DNA from 4 places in the Pseudomonas wenzhouensis genome. Region 4 is predicted to be linked to each of the others. Evidence: riboswitches for the same ligand, from Rfam matches in the RefSeq annotation. Region 4 holds a riboswitch; each other region holds the start of a gene.
The links. A riboswitch is a leader RNA that binds a small molecule or an ion and turns the genes downstream of it on or off. The one in region 4 is predicted to bind cobalamin.

Region 1: it holds a riboswitch for cobalamin, as region 4 does, so the genes downstream of both, J7655_RS18025 (TonB-dependent receptor domain-containing protein) here and cobG (precorrin-3B synthase) in region 4, are expected to answer to the same signal.
Region 2: it holds a riboswitch for cobalamin, as region 4 does, so the genes downstream of both, J7655_RS19275 (energy-coupling factor ABC transporter permease) here and cobG (precorrin-3B synthase) in region 4, are expected to answer to the same signal.
Region 3: it holds a riboswitch for cobalamin, as region 4 does, so the genes downstream of both, cobO (cob(I)yrinic acid a,c-diamide adenosyltransferase) here and cobG (precorrin-3B synthase) in region 4, are expected to answer to the same signal.

The regions. Positions count from the first base shown of each region.
Region 1 is NZ_CP072610.1:3,872,863-3,876,029, reverse strand. Features, by position in the region: gene J7655_RS18025 (TonB-dependent receptor domain-containing protein) at 65-1,912, opposite strand; cobalamin riboswitch at 2,001-2,206, opposite strand; gene dxs (1-deoxy-D-xylulose-5-phosphate synthase) at 2,279-3,167, opposite strand, start outside.
Region 2 is NZ_CP072610.1:4,124,389-4,127,555, reverse strand. Features, by position in the region: gene J7655_RS19280 (GntP family permease) at 1-1,346, opposite strand, end outside; cobalamin riboswitch at 1,810-2,009, shown strand; gene J7655_RS19275 (energy-coupling factor ABC transporter permease) at 2,049-2,732, shown strand; gene amn (AMP nucleosidase) at 2,829-3,167, shown strand, end outside.
Region 3 is NZ_CP072610.1:2,841,118-2,844,284, forward strand. Features, by position in the region: gene bluB (5,6-dimethylbenzimidazole synthase) at 1-182, opposite strand, end outside; gene J7655_RS13000 (cobyrinic acid a,c-diamide synthase CobB) at 179-1,471, opposite strand; gene cobO (cob(I)yrinic acid a,c-diamide adenosyltransferase) at 1,471-2,082, opposite strand; cobalamin riboswitch at 2,273-2,483, opposite strand; gene J7655_RS13010 (hypothetical protein) at 2,523-2,843, opposite strand; gene J7655_RS13015 (C40 family peptidase) at 2,850-3,167, opposite strand, start outside.
Region 4 is NZ_CP072610.1:168,092-171,258, reverse strand. Features, by position in the region: gene J7655_RS00805 (cobalt-precorrin-6A reductase) at 1-12, opposite strand, end outside; gene cbiE (precorrin-6y C5,15-methyltransferase (decarboxylating) subunit CbiE) at 9-1,211, opposite strand; cobalamin riboswitch at 1,268-1,474, shown strand; gene cobG (precorrin-3B synthase) at 1,574-2,911, shown strand; gene J7655_RS00790 (precorrin-8X methylmutase) at 2,904-3,167, shown strand, end outside.

The sequences.
Region 1 (3,167 bases), 750 kb from region 4:
CCCCTTCAGGCGGTGCGCACGGCGCACCCTACAGCGATGCTAGGGTGCGCCGTGCGCACCGAGGTCAGAGTTGCGGCGTCCAGGTGACGGCGAATAATGCGGTGCGGCCGGCGCTGTTGTAGCCGAAACGGCCATTGGGTGTGCTGTAGGTTGCTTCTGCGTAGTCCTTGTCCAGCAGGTTATCCAGCTTCAGGCTCAGCCCGAGTTCCTCATTGGCCTGCCAGGCGGCGCGCAGGCTGAGCAGGCCATAGCCGCTCATCTCGATTTCGTTGTCGGCATCATCATAGCGACCACTGATCGCACGCCAGCCTGCGCCAAGCGACACATCGCCGAAGCGGCGGTCAAGGTCCAGACTCAGCGTGCGTTTGGCCCGGCGCAGCAGGGTATGACCGCTGTCGCGGTCACGTGGGTCGATCAGGGCCAGAGCGAGATTGCTCTGCCAGCCGAACAGCTCCTGTTGCATGGCGGCCTCGAAGCCATTGATCCGGGCTGTCTGGATGTTCTGTGGAATGAAGCTTTCGTCGAAGACGATGGCATCTTCGATTTCGGTTCGATACACGGAAGCCTGCAATGAACCTGTGTCGCTATAGCGGCTACGCCATTGCAGCTCGTAGCTTTCAGAGCGCTCGGCTTGCAGCTCGGGATTGCCATACCACGGGTCGTAGAGGTCATTGAAGGTCGGCGCACGGAAGCCTTCGCTATAGGACAGAATCAGGTCGTTGGCATTATCCAGTGGCAGGGTCAGCGCCGCGTTCCAGATGTTCTCGCTACCGAACTGCTGGTTTTTGTCGTGACGAAGCCCCAGCTCGGTCGAGAAGGTGTCGCCGATGTAGCGGTGTTGCGCGAAGGCCGCTTGGTTCCAGCGCGAGTCCTCGGCGAAGGTTGTACTGCTGTGCAGGCGATCCTCGTACCAATCAGCACCGACCAGCACTTGCTGGTTATCGGTGAGCGTCAAGGTGTTTACCCAGTTCACAGCGTCGCGATAGGTGGTGTAGGTAAAAAATGAATAGTCTGGCGCTGCCGACGAGCCATCCCCCGTTTCGCGCTGGTCTTTGCTGTGACCCAGTTCCAGGCGGCTGCTCCAGTGCTCGTTGAAGCGGCCATCGATGAACCCGGAAAGGCTGCTGAGCTGAAAGTCCGTTGTCGGTAGCAGGCCGGTAAAGACATCGTCGTATTCCACCTGCCCGCGCTGATCGAGCGCATTGAAGCCAACCTGCAGTGTTTCATCGAAGCGGTGCGAAAGATTCAGGCTGAGCGAGCGGTTACGGTAGGCGTCGTCGTCGCCATTGGCACCGAAACCGTCGCGGGTGGCGTCGATGCCGGCCGTCTCGTCCAGGGCCGCACCCAGGTGAAAGCGAGTGCGCTGGTCGCCGCCGGCCAGACCAAGGCTGCGCTGGTAAGTGCTGTCGCTGCCTGCCGCCAGGCGCGCGTAAGGCTTGAGGCTCCGGCCATCGCCCTGACGGGTGAAGATCTGAATTACCCCACCAATGGCGTCGGAGCCATACAGCGCGGAACGGGCGCCGCGTACCACTTCGATACGCTCGATCTGCTCGGGGGCGAGAAACTCCAGGCTGCTGGTGCCGCTTGAGGCTGCCGCGATGCGTTGTCCATCGACCAGTACCAGAGTCTGTGCAGTGCTTGTGCCGCGCAGAAAGACGCCCGTCTGGCTGCCGGCGCCGCCCGTGCGGACGACGCTGATACCGGGGACGCGTTCGAGCAACTCGGCGACGCTACTGACCTGCAGACGTTCGATGTCGGCCCGCTGGAATACTGTGGTGGCGGCAGTGGCCTGCGCCAGTGGTTCGGCCTGGCGCCCGGAGGTCACCACCAGAGGCTCGCTCAGATAGGGCTCGGCCGCCCATGACAGAGCGGGCGCGAGAGTAATGGCCAGGGCCAGGCGTGACAGTTTCATTTTCTTTCCTCAAAGGTCGGCAGACGTTCGAGGAGGGCAGGCGCAAGCGCGCGGACAGGCGGCGCTTGACCGTGTCGCCCTCCGCAACACCAGTCGCACCGCCTTGGCCGGTCTCCGGGCTCTCGACCCAGATCCGCCTTCCCAGGTTGCCCCAGTGGCTGTTGGACGTGGCGCAAGCACCGAGGCTTGCAGTCGATTACCGTTGCGGGGGCAGCGTCGGCATTGCTCGTGATGAGCGCACCGACTTCCCGTTTAACACTGCTTGCGCAGCGCACCCTGGCGGAACATGAATGGCGCGCACCTTAGTGTGCGCGCGTATGAATGACAAGCAAGCTCCGCTCATTCAACGATGAGCGGGCTTCATGCTCAGGCTTGCAGCAGGCTGAGACGCTCACGTACCGCACGTTCGATGCCGGCTTCGTCGAGGCCGCACTCGGCAAGCATCTGGCTCGGCTTGGCGTGCTCGACGTAGTAGTCCGGCAGGCCGAGGTGCAGCATCGGTACCTGGCGGTTCTCGGCGGCGAAAAATTCGCTGACCGCGCTGCCGGCGCCACCCATGATGCTGTTTTCCTCGAGAGTCACCAGCAGTCCATGGCTGTCTGCCAGTTCGCGCAGCAGGGCTTCGTCCAGCGGTTTGACGAAACGCATGTCGACCACGGTGGCATCCAGCGTTTCACCGACGCGCAGGGCTTCGGCCAGTTGCACGCCGAAGGCCAGCAGGGCGACGCCCTGGCCCTGACGACGCACCACCGCCTTGCCGATCTCGAGCGGCTCCAGGCCAGCATCGAGCGGCGCGTTGGGGCCGCTGCCGCGCGGGTAGCGCACGGCGGCCGGGCCGTCGAACAGGTGGCCGGTGGTGAGCATGCGGCGCAGCTCGTTCTCGTCGCTCGGGGTCATCACCAGCATGCCGGGGATGCAGCGCAGGTAGGACAGGTCGAAGCTGCCCGCGTGGGTCGGGCCGTCTTCGCCGACCAGGCCGGCGCGGTCGATGGCGAACAGCACGTCGAGGTGCTGCACGGCGACGTCGTGGATCAGTTGGTCATAGGCACGCTGGAGGAAGGTGGAGTAGATTGCCACCACCGGCTTGGCACCTTCGCAGGCCATGCCGGCCGCGAGGGTGACGGCGTGCTGCTCGGCAATGGCGACGTCGAAGTAGCGCTCGGGGAAGCGCTCGCTGAACGCCACCAGATCCGAGCCTTCCTTCATCGCCGGGGTGATGCCGACCAGGCGCGCGTCCTGCTCGGCCATGTCGCAC
Region 2 (3,167 bases), 500 kb from region 4:
GCCAGTGCCAGCAGCGGGAAGGCCACGGTGTTGACGAAGATGAATTTGTACGATTCGCGGTGAGTGAGCTTGCAGATCGCCAGCAGCGAAATTACCGCGCCGTTGTGCGGCAGGGTGTCCATGCAGCCCGAGGCCATGGCGGCGACGCGATGCAGCAGCTCGGGGCTGATGCCGGCAGCATTGGCCATTTCCAGGTACTGCTCGCCGAGGGTCTTCAGCGCGATGGACATGCCACCAGAGGCCGAGCCGGTGATGCCGGCGAGGATGTTCACCGCCACCGCTTCGGAGATCAGCGGGTTGCTGGAGACGCCCAGCACCAGGTCACGGATGATCACGAAACCGGCCAGCGAGGCGATCACCGTGCCGTAACCCACCTCGGCGGCGGTGTTGAGAATCGGCAGCATGGAGCCGAAGGCGCCGTCGTTGACGCTCTTCTTCAGATCCATCCAGCGCTTCCAGTGCATGGCGATCAGCAGCACGATGGCGGCGCCGAGGGCGACGATGATCGACCAGATACCGATCAGCGATTTGGCGTCCTGCAGGCCGCCGTATTCCGGTTTGGCCAGGTAGCTGGTGTCGACGCTCGGCAGAATCTGCTTGGCCATCAGGAAGTTCAGCGCGATCACCACGAAGATCGGCAGCAGTGCCAGCCAGAAGCCGGGAATGTTGCCGCGCTCCTCGCTGACTGGGTCGTCACGGTGTTCGCCGTAGCCTTCACCAGCGGCCATCATCTTGCGTGACTGCGCGGTGAGCCACCAGGTACCGAGGCCGAACATGATCAGCCCGCCAATCACCCCCAGACCTGGCGCGGCGAAGGCGTCGGTGCCGAAGAAGGGGTTGGGGATGGCGTTCTGAATCGCCGGGGTGCCGGGCAGCGCGGTCATGGTGAAGGTGAACGAGCCAAGGGCGATGGCACCGGGGATCAGGCGCTTGGGAATGCCCGCCTCGCGGAACAGCGCGGCGCCGATCGGGTACACGGCGAAGGCCACCACGAACAGCGAGACGCCGCCGTAAGTGAGGATGCCGCAGGCCAGCACGATGGCCAGGATCGCGCGCTCGCTGCCCACTTTCGCGACGATGCCCTGGGCGATGGCGCGGGCCGACCCCGAATCGTCCATCAACTTGCCGAACAGCGCACCGAGCAGGAACAACGGGAAGAACTGAATCACGTAGCCGCCCATGGCCTTCATGAACACCTGGGTGTAGGTGAGCAGCAGCAGGCCGACATCACCGGCGAACAGCAACGCTAGCAGAGCCAGCAGTGGGGCGAGGATCAGGACGTTGATGCCGCGATAGGCGAGGTACATCAACAGTGCGAGGGAAATCAGAATACCGAGGGTACCCATGGCTGGTTCCTTTTGTTGTTGTTCTAGCGGCTCAGGGCCGTTCTATCGTGAGCGCGCGGATACACCAGCGCGCCTCTGAGGTTTACAGAGCGAGAGTCGTGCCAGTGCGCGGTTGGGCCCTCTTGGAAAGTGCGCTAAGGCCTGTGGATAAAGGGGCGCAGCGGTTTATGACGGGTTCGGCGTGGCTGTTGCGGTGTTGAGTGGTTGTCCATTTTTCTGGACTTATTCCGATATCTTGGAATGCAAGGGCGAAATTCTGTCCAGGAAATTGGAATTTATGAGGCGCAGAATTAGAGCGCTGTTTCGTTTTGCCTGGGGTTCGCCGTTATGGTCCTGCTGGATTGTGCTGGCGTCGTAGGCAGGCGATCTCTGTGTTGGGGATCAATGGACGGATCTGCCAGGGTCTGCGATCAAGGTCGGGTAGCGACTCGAGGGCGAGCGCTGTCTTTTGTCAGAACGGCGGAGTAAGGTTGCCGCCGATGGTTCCGCCCGCACGTGCGTGCGGATGAAAAGGGAACAGGGTGCGGCGAGTCTCGCCAATTCCCTGGCTGCCCCCGCAACTGTAAGCGGCGAACGATGCCCGGATGCCACTGACTTCGGTCGGGAAGGCGGGCGAAGTGCCAAGCCGTGAGCCAGGAGACCTGCCATCGAATCCATCGATCCTCCAACTCGTCGCGCGGTGGGCGCGATCAAGGAACTTGCATGCATATCGAACCCGGTGTCGTCGAAGGCGCCAAGATCTTCCTCAGCTACGCAACCGCAGTCGGTGCCTTTGGCCTGACCGCCAAACTGGCGCGTGATGCCATTCGCGACAACGGCGGGGCGACCGCCCTGGCGCTGCGCAGCCTGCTGACCACCGCGCTGGTGTTCTGCTTCTTCGAGGTGTTGCCGCATCATGCGGTGGGGGTTTCCGAGGTGCATCTGATCCTCGGTTCGACCTTGCTCCTGCTGTTCGGCGCGGGGGCCACGGCCGTCGGTCTGGCGGCTGGCTTGCTGTTGCAGGGCTTGTTGTTCGCGCCGTTCGATCTGCCGCAGTACGGCATGAACGTCACCACCCTGCTGGTACCGCTGTGGGCCATCAGTGTGTTGGCCAAGCGTATCGTTGCGCCGGGCACCGCCTACGTCGACCTGTCCTACAAGCAGGCGTTGGCGCTGTCGACCGCCTACCAGGGCGGCATTGTTGCCTGGGTCGGCTTCTGGGCCTTCTATGGCCATGGCTTCACCAGCGATAACCTGGCCGCTGTGGGCAGCTTCGGCCTGGCTTACATGAGCGTGATCCTGATCGAACCGCTGGTCGACCTGGGCGTGCTGGCCGCTGCCAAGGCGCTGGCGCGTTTCAGTCAGGGGCCGCTGTTCAACGTGCGTCTGCACCAGGCGGCGGTCTGATGCAGTGCGCGGTGGCCGCTGGTTCGGTCGCCGCGCTAGGTTTTGCCATGAGGATGCAGGCAAGATGGGGGCGTTCGTTCTGCCAGGAAGATGCCTGTGAAAGCCTGCTCCGATGATTTCATCATTGCCAACACCCCCGAAGAGGCGGTCGACCGCCTTGCCGCGCTGCATCAGGAAGCCACCGGCGCCCTGAGCCACGCACTCAAGCGCTACCTCAAGGAACGCATCCGCCCGGATGCCAGCGAACACTGCCTGTTCCGCTACCCCGAATTGCGCCTGACCTACCTGTGCCAGGGCGAGGTGCCGACCACCGTGCGCGCCTATGCCAAGGTACAGGTGCCAGGCACCTACGCCATCACCGTGACCCAGCCAGCGGCCTTCCGTAAATACCTGCTGGAGCAGCTGCGCCCGCTGATGAATGACTTCACCTTGCGT
Region 3 (3,167 bases), 1.8 Mb from region 4:
ATGCGCACGAAGCGCCAGGGCTGCATCAGGCCGACGCTCGGGGCGTGGTGAGCGGCTTCGAGCAAACGCGCCAATACCTCGGCCGGCACCTCGCCACCGTTGAAATGGCGCATATCGCGACGCTCGGCGATGACGCGGTACACCGCTGCACGCTCCTCAAGGCTGAAGGCGTGCTCGCTCATGGACGCAGCAGCGCGGCGGCCGCCTCCGGGTTGGACGGCAAGTAGAAGTGGATATAGCTGGCGGTGAGCCGTCCCAGGCGATACACCGCCTCGGCTACCGGCTTGCCATTCGGGCAGCGGCCGCGTACCAGCGGCTCGAGCGGGCTGTCCAGGCGCGAGTGATGGTAGCTATGACCACGCAGCTCGCCTTCCGGCAACGTCACTGCCTGCAGGGCCAAAGCGGTTAGCCGCGGCTGCAACGCAGCGCTGCCTGCCAGCAAGCCGAGCATGCGCCCGCTAACGCCTTGTTTGTCGCGCAGTTCATCGAGCAGATAGAGCATGCCGCCACATTCAGCCAGCAGCGGTTTGCCAGCCTGGTGATGAGCCCTAATCGCTGCGGCCATGGCCTGATTGGCTTCCAGCTCGGCCAGGTACAGCTCAGGATAACCACCGGGCAGGTATAGGCTGTCCACCTCCGGCAGCCTGCTGTCAGCCAGTGGCGAGAAGTAATGCAGCTTGGCACCGAGCGCCAGCAACAGGTCGAGATTGGCTTGATATAAAAAGGCGAACGCGGCATCACGCGCCACGCCAATACGCACATTTTTCATCAGGGGCGCAGGCTCATCGAACGGCGGCGCGGCGAAGCTCAGCGCAGGCGGCAGGTCGACGTTGGCGCTGGCGGCCAGGGCATCGGCGGCGGCGTCAAGGCGCGCATCGAGATCGGCCAGCTCAGCGGCCTGCACCAGGCCCAGATGCCGACTCGGCAGCTCCACCGCAGCGCTGCGCGGCAAGGCGCCGAACCAGCGAATGCTCGGCGGCAGCGCATCACGCAGGATCTCGCCGTGGCGTGTGCTGGCAACGCGATTGCCGAGCACGCCGGCAAAGGGCAAGTCCGGCTGAAAGGTGGCCAGGCCATGAGCCAGGGCGCCGAAGGTCTGCGCCATGGCCGCACCGTCGATCACGCCCAGCACCGGCACGCCGAAATGACGGGCCAGATCCGCCGCCGAGGGCTTGCCGTCGAACAGCCCCATCACCCCTTCGATCAGGATCAGATCGGCCTCGCCGGCGGCCTGCCACAGCAGGCGACGGCTCTCAGCCTCGCCGACCATGGCCAGATCGAGCTGGTACACCGGTGCGCCACTGGCGCGGGCGTGGATCATCGGGTCGAGAAAATCCGGGCCACACTTGAACACCCGCACCCGCCGCCCCTGGCGCGTATGCAAACGCGCCAGGGCAGCGGTGACGGTGGTCTTGCCCTGGCCGGAAGCCGGGGCGGCGATCAGCAACGCCGGACAGTGACGTGTCGTCATCAGAATTCGATGCCCTTCTGCGCCTTCACCCCGGACTTGAAGGCATGCTTGACCAGGCTCATTTCGGTGACGGTATCAGCCGCCTCGATCATCCCCGGCAAAGCGCCACGCCCAGTCACCACCACATGCTGCAGCAGCGGCCGCGCTTCGATATCCGCCAACACCGCATCCAGTTCGAGATAGCCGTGCTTGAGGGCGATATTCAGTTCATCCAGCACCACCAGGCCGACAGACTCATCGCTGAGCAGGCGCCGGGCCACCGCCCAGGCTTCCTGCGCCTTGGCGATATCACGCTGGCGATCCTGGGTTTCCCAGGTGAAGCCCTCGCCCATCACGTGGTAGCTGACTTCCTCGGGAAAACGGCGGAAGAAGGTCTCTTCGCCAGTGCTGGCCGCGCCCTTGATGAATTGCACCACACCGACCTTGATGCCATGACCCAGAGCGCGCGCAACCATGCCGAAGGCGCTGCTGCTCTTGCCCTTGCCATTGCCGCTGTGCACCAGCAGCAGGCCGTATTCGTCCTGGGCCTGGGCGATCTTCTCGTCGATCAGGGCTTTCTTGCGCTGCATGCGTGCCTTGTGGCGGGCATCGCGTTCGGCGGTCTCACTCATGCTGTGCTCCTGCACGTCAGGCACCCGCGCCGCCTGTTCAGCGAACAGTACGAACGGTCATGAGCAAAAAGATCGCGACGATCCGCATGCACTCATCCAGGCGCCAATGGCTGGTCAGGCAAGCGGAAGACGAAAAAACACGAACGCCCCGGTAGAACCGGAGCGTTGGCCGGACAACGCCCTCCGCGATGCCGTGAAACTGCGACAGGCCGGTCTCCGGGCTCGTGAGTGAACCCAAAGGTTCGGCACCGCGCCTTCCCGTGCAGTGCACAGTGGCTTTGAGCGGTGTTTGACTCACCTACCGTTGCGGGGGCAGCGCCGGCATTCGGACCGGCTTCCCTGTTTCACCCCTGCGCCATCACGGATGATGGCGCAGGGGCACCTGAAGCAAGGCGCGCAGGGTAGAGGCTGGCAGCCCTGCACGTCAACGCCGGGACGCCTCAATGCCTGGGCGTAAAGCCCGGCGGTTTACTGGCCAGCCACTCGACAAAGGTGCGCAAGCGATCATCGGCCAGCAACCGGCCCCGGTTGTTGTAGGTCAGTGCCAGCTCTTTTTCACTGAAGAGTCGGTGAATCTGGTTGTGGCAGGCACGGCACACCCAGAGCGTCGCCGTTATGCGCTGATGACGATCGAAACGCTTCTGCACATAGGGTTTGTCGTGCAGGGCCTTGGGAATCAGATGGTGACGCGTCAGCGCTACAGGTCGCGCGCACAACTCGCAGACCTCCGGCTGAGGCGGCAGGCGGATGGGCTCGACCATGACGGATCAGGGGTTACGGGCAAGCTCGGGCGTGATCACACGCTTGGCATCGAGATAGACGCGCTGCCAGTAGACATTGTCGAGGCTGTCCAGCCGTACGGTACCGCCAGTGGACGGTGCATGGACGAAACGCCCATCGCCCACGTAAATACCGGCATGGCTGACGGCGCGACCACCATTGGTGGCGAAGAACACCAGATCCCCGCTCTGCAATGCATCGCGGCGCACCGCAGGTGTACGCATGGCAATGAGTTCACGCGTCGAGCGCGGCAGGCTGATGCCGGCGGCATCACGGTAGACATAGCCGATCAGGCCGCTGCAGTC
Region 4 (3,167 bases):
CCGCGCACTCATGGCTTGCGCACCGTCAGCAGGGTGATCGGCAGCGCCGCGCGCCAGGTGTCGAAGCCGCCCAGGGGCTGTGCCTGGGCCACGGTCAGGCGCAACAGCTCGCCGCCGTGCTGCTCGCGGAAACTTACCAGCGCCGCCTCGCTCTGGATGGTCACGGCATTGGCCAGCAGACGCCCGCCCGGCTTGAGCGCAGCCCAGCAGTCATCCAGCACACCGGGCACGGTGACGCCACCGCCGATAAAGATCGCGTCCGGCGCCGGCAGCCCCGCCAGCGCCTCGGGCGCATGCCCCGCGACCAGTTGCAGGGCCGGCACACCGAGGGCATCACGGTTGTGGCGGATATGCGCCTGGCGCCCCTCGTTGGCCTCGATGGCGATGGCGCGGCAGGCCGGGTGCGCGCGCATCCACTCGATGCCGATGGAGCCGCACCCCGCGCCGACATCCCACAGCAGCTCGCCAGGCAGCGGCGCCAGGCGCGCCAGGGTCACGGCACGCACGTCGCGCTTGGTCAGTTGGCCGTCGTGGCGGTAGGCGTCGTCCGGCAGGCCGCAGGTCGGCGGCAGCAGTTGTGCCCCGGCGTCGGCCAGGCACTCCACCGCCAGCAGGTTGAGATCGGCGCCGCGTGGCAGGTTCCAGCTCGCGGCCAGGCCATCGACACGGCGCTCATGCGGCCCGCCAAGGTGCTCCAGCAGGGTCAGGCGACTGGCGCCGAAACCACGTGCGCTGAGGGCTTCGGCGACCTGCGCAGGGGTATCGCCATCGGCGCTCAATACCAGCAGGCGCACGCCGGGGTAGAGTTTGCCGTTGAGCGTGGCCAGCGGCCGGCCAACCAGGGAGACCACCTCCGTCTCCTGCAGCGGCCAACCCAGACGCGCCGCCGCCAGCGATACCGAGGACGGCGCCGGCAATACCAGCAGCTCATCGGCCGGCACCTGGCGCGCCAGGCTGGCACCGACGCCGTAGAACATCGGGTCGCCACTGGCCAGCACGCACACCGCCTCGCCACGCCACGCCAGCAGTGGCTCAAGGTCGAAGGGGCTGGGCCAGCTTTCCCGCTCGCCACTGATGCACGGCGGCAGCAGCGCCAGTTGCCGTGGCGCACCGACGATGCGCGTGGCCGCCAGCAACGCACGACGTGCGGCCTTGCCCAGGCCCGAGTAGCCGTCTTCGCCAATGCCCACCAGGGTCAACCAGGGCTTCATCCAATATCCTCGCACAGGCCCGACAGACCGCCTGTCCGCGCTCCGGGCAAAGCGGGCATAATAGCGCCTTCGTCGGTGCCCTTGAGTCGATATGACTCTGCAACGGGCCTAAGAGGGAATCCGGAGCGATCATCGATCGTGACCGAGCTGCCCCCGCAACTGTAAACAGCGAGTCTGTCGCCACTGTGCCACTGGGAAACCGGGAAGGCCGCGCCAGATGAAGACCTGTCAGCCAGGAGACCTGCCGACGAACGCTGGTCGCGAGTGCCAACATCGGGCGGGGTGTACCGATGCCATTGAATTCCCCTGTCCCAGGGCGATTTCTGCTGGTTCGGTCGCCGCGCCTTAGTTTGGTGATTACCGTGCGCGACCGTCCAACCCGTGTTCATTTTCCCGTCCCGCGCCACAGTGCGTGTCCCGGTCTGCTGCGCATCGTCCCCGCGCTGGATGGCGGTATCTGCCGCATCAAGCTGCCCGGTGGCGTGCTGCGCAGCGCCCAGGCGCGAGCGATTGCCGAAGCGGCGCGGCAGCATGCCAGCGGCATGCTGGAGCTGACCAACCGCAGCAACCTGCAGATCCGGGGCGTCTTGCCCAGCCAGGAAAGCGCGCTGATCGATGCCCTGCTGAGCGCCGACCTTGGCCCACGCGTGGCCGCCGCCGATGACGTGCGCAATCTGCTGCTCAGCCCCGCCGCCGGCCTCGATCCGCAGGCGCGGATGGACGTGCACCCGCTGGCCGACCAGTTGCTCGACCTGCTGCAGGACACCCCGGCGTTGCATGCCCTGTCGGCCAAGTTCGCCCTGCAACTGGATGGCGGCGAAGCCCTGGCCATGCGCGAACACCCGCACGACCTGTGGCTCGCCGCCGAAGACGACCAGCACCTGCTGCTGGGCCTGGCCGGCTGCCCCGTTGACACGCCGCTGGCGCGTATCGATGTGACACAGACCATCGAATTGGTGCGCCAGCTGCTGCTGCTGTTCCTCGAACTGGCCACGCCCGAACAAACGCGCATGCGCCAGTTATTGGCACAGATCCCGGCCCGCGAGCTGTTGCAACGCCTGCAGACGCGTCTGGACTTTACCTTGCAGCCGGCACCGAGCAATTGGCAGGCTGTGGCGGTGATCAACCGGCCACCTGCCGGTATTTATCCACAGGCGCAAAGCGACCTGTGCATGGTCGCAGCCGGCGCCCGGTTGGGCCGCCTGTATGCCGAACAACTCCTGGTCCTCGCCGATCTGAGCGAGCGCCACGGCGACAGCGAGCTGCGCCTGACGCCCTGGCAGGGCCTGCTGCTGGGCAACATCCCAACAGCACGGGCCGCTGAGCTGCTGGCAGCGTTGAACACTCTGGGCCTGCTGACCCATGCCGACGAACCGCTGCTCGGCCTGGTCGCCTGCACCGGTTCGGCAGCGTGCGCGCGCGGCCTGGCCGACAGCAAGCAGCATGCCCTGCACCTGGCCGAACTGCTGCGCGCAAGCGGTGCTCGCCCGCAGGTGCACCTCAGCGCCTGCCCGCGCAGTTGCGCCAGCGCCCGCGTGCAGCCCTACACCCTGCTGGCCAGCACGCCCGAGCATTACCAGCTCTACCAACGTACGCCCGAGGCACCCGGTTTCGGCCGTCTGCTGGTGCCGGCCATGACCATCGACGAGGCCGGCGCCTGGTTCGCCCGCCACCACAGCGCAGGAACCCCCGATGCTTGATTACATCCGCGACGGCCAGGAAATCTACCGCCGCTCCTTCGCCACCATCCGCGCCGAAGCCAACCTCGACGGCATCCCCGCCGATATGGAAAAACTCGCCGTGCGGGTGATTCACGCCTGCGGCATGGTCGATGTGGTCGAGGATCTGCGCTTCTCCCCCGGCGCCGGCGTAGCTGGCCGCGCCGCGCTGCTGGCTGGCGCGCCGATCCTCTGCGACGCACGCATGGTTGCCGAAGGCATCACCCGCCCGCGCCTA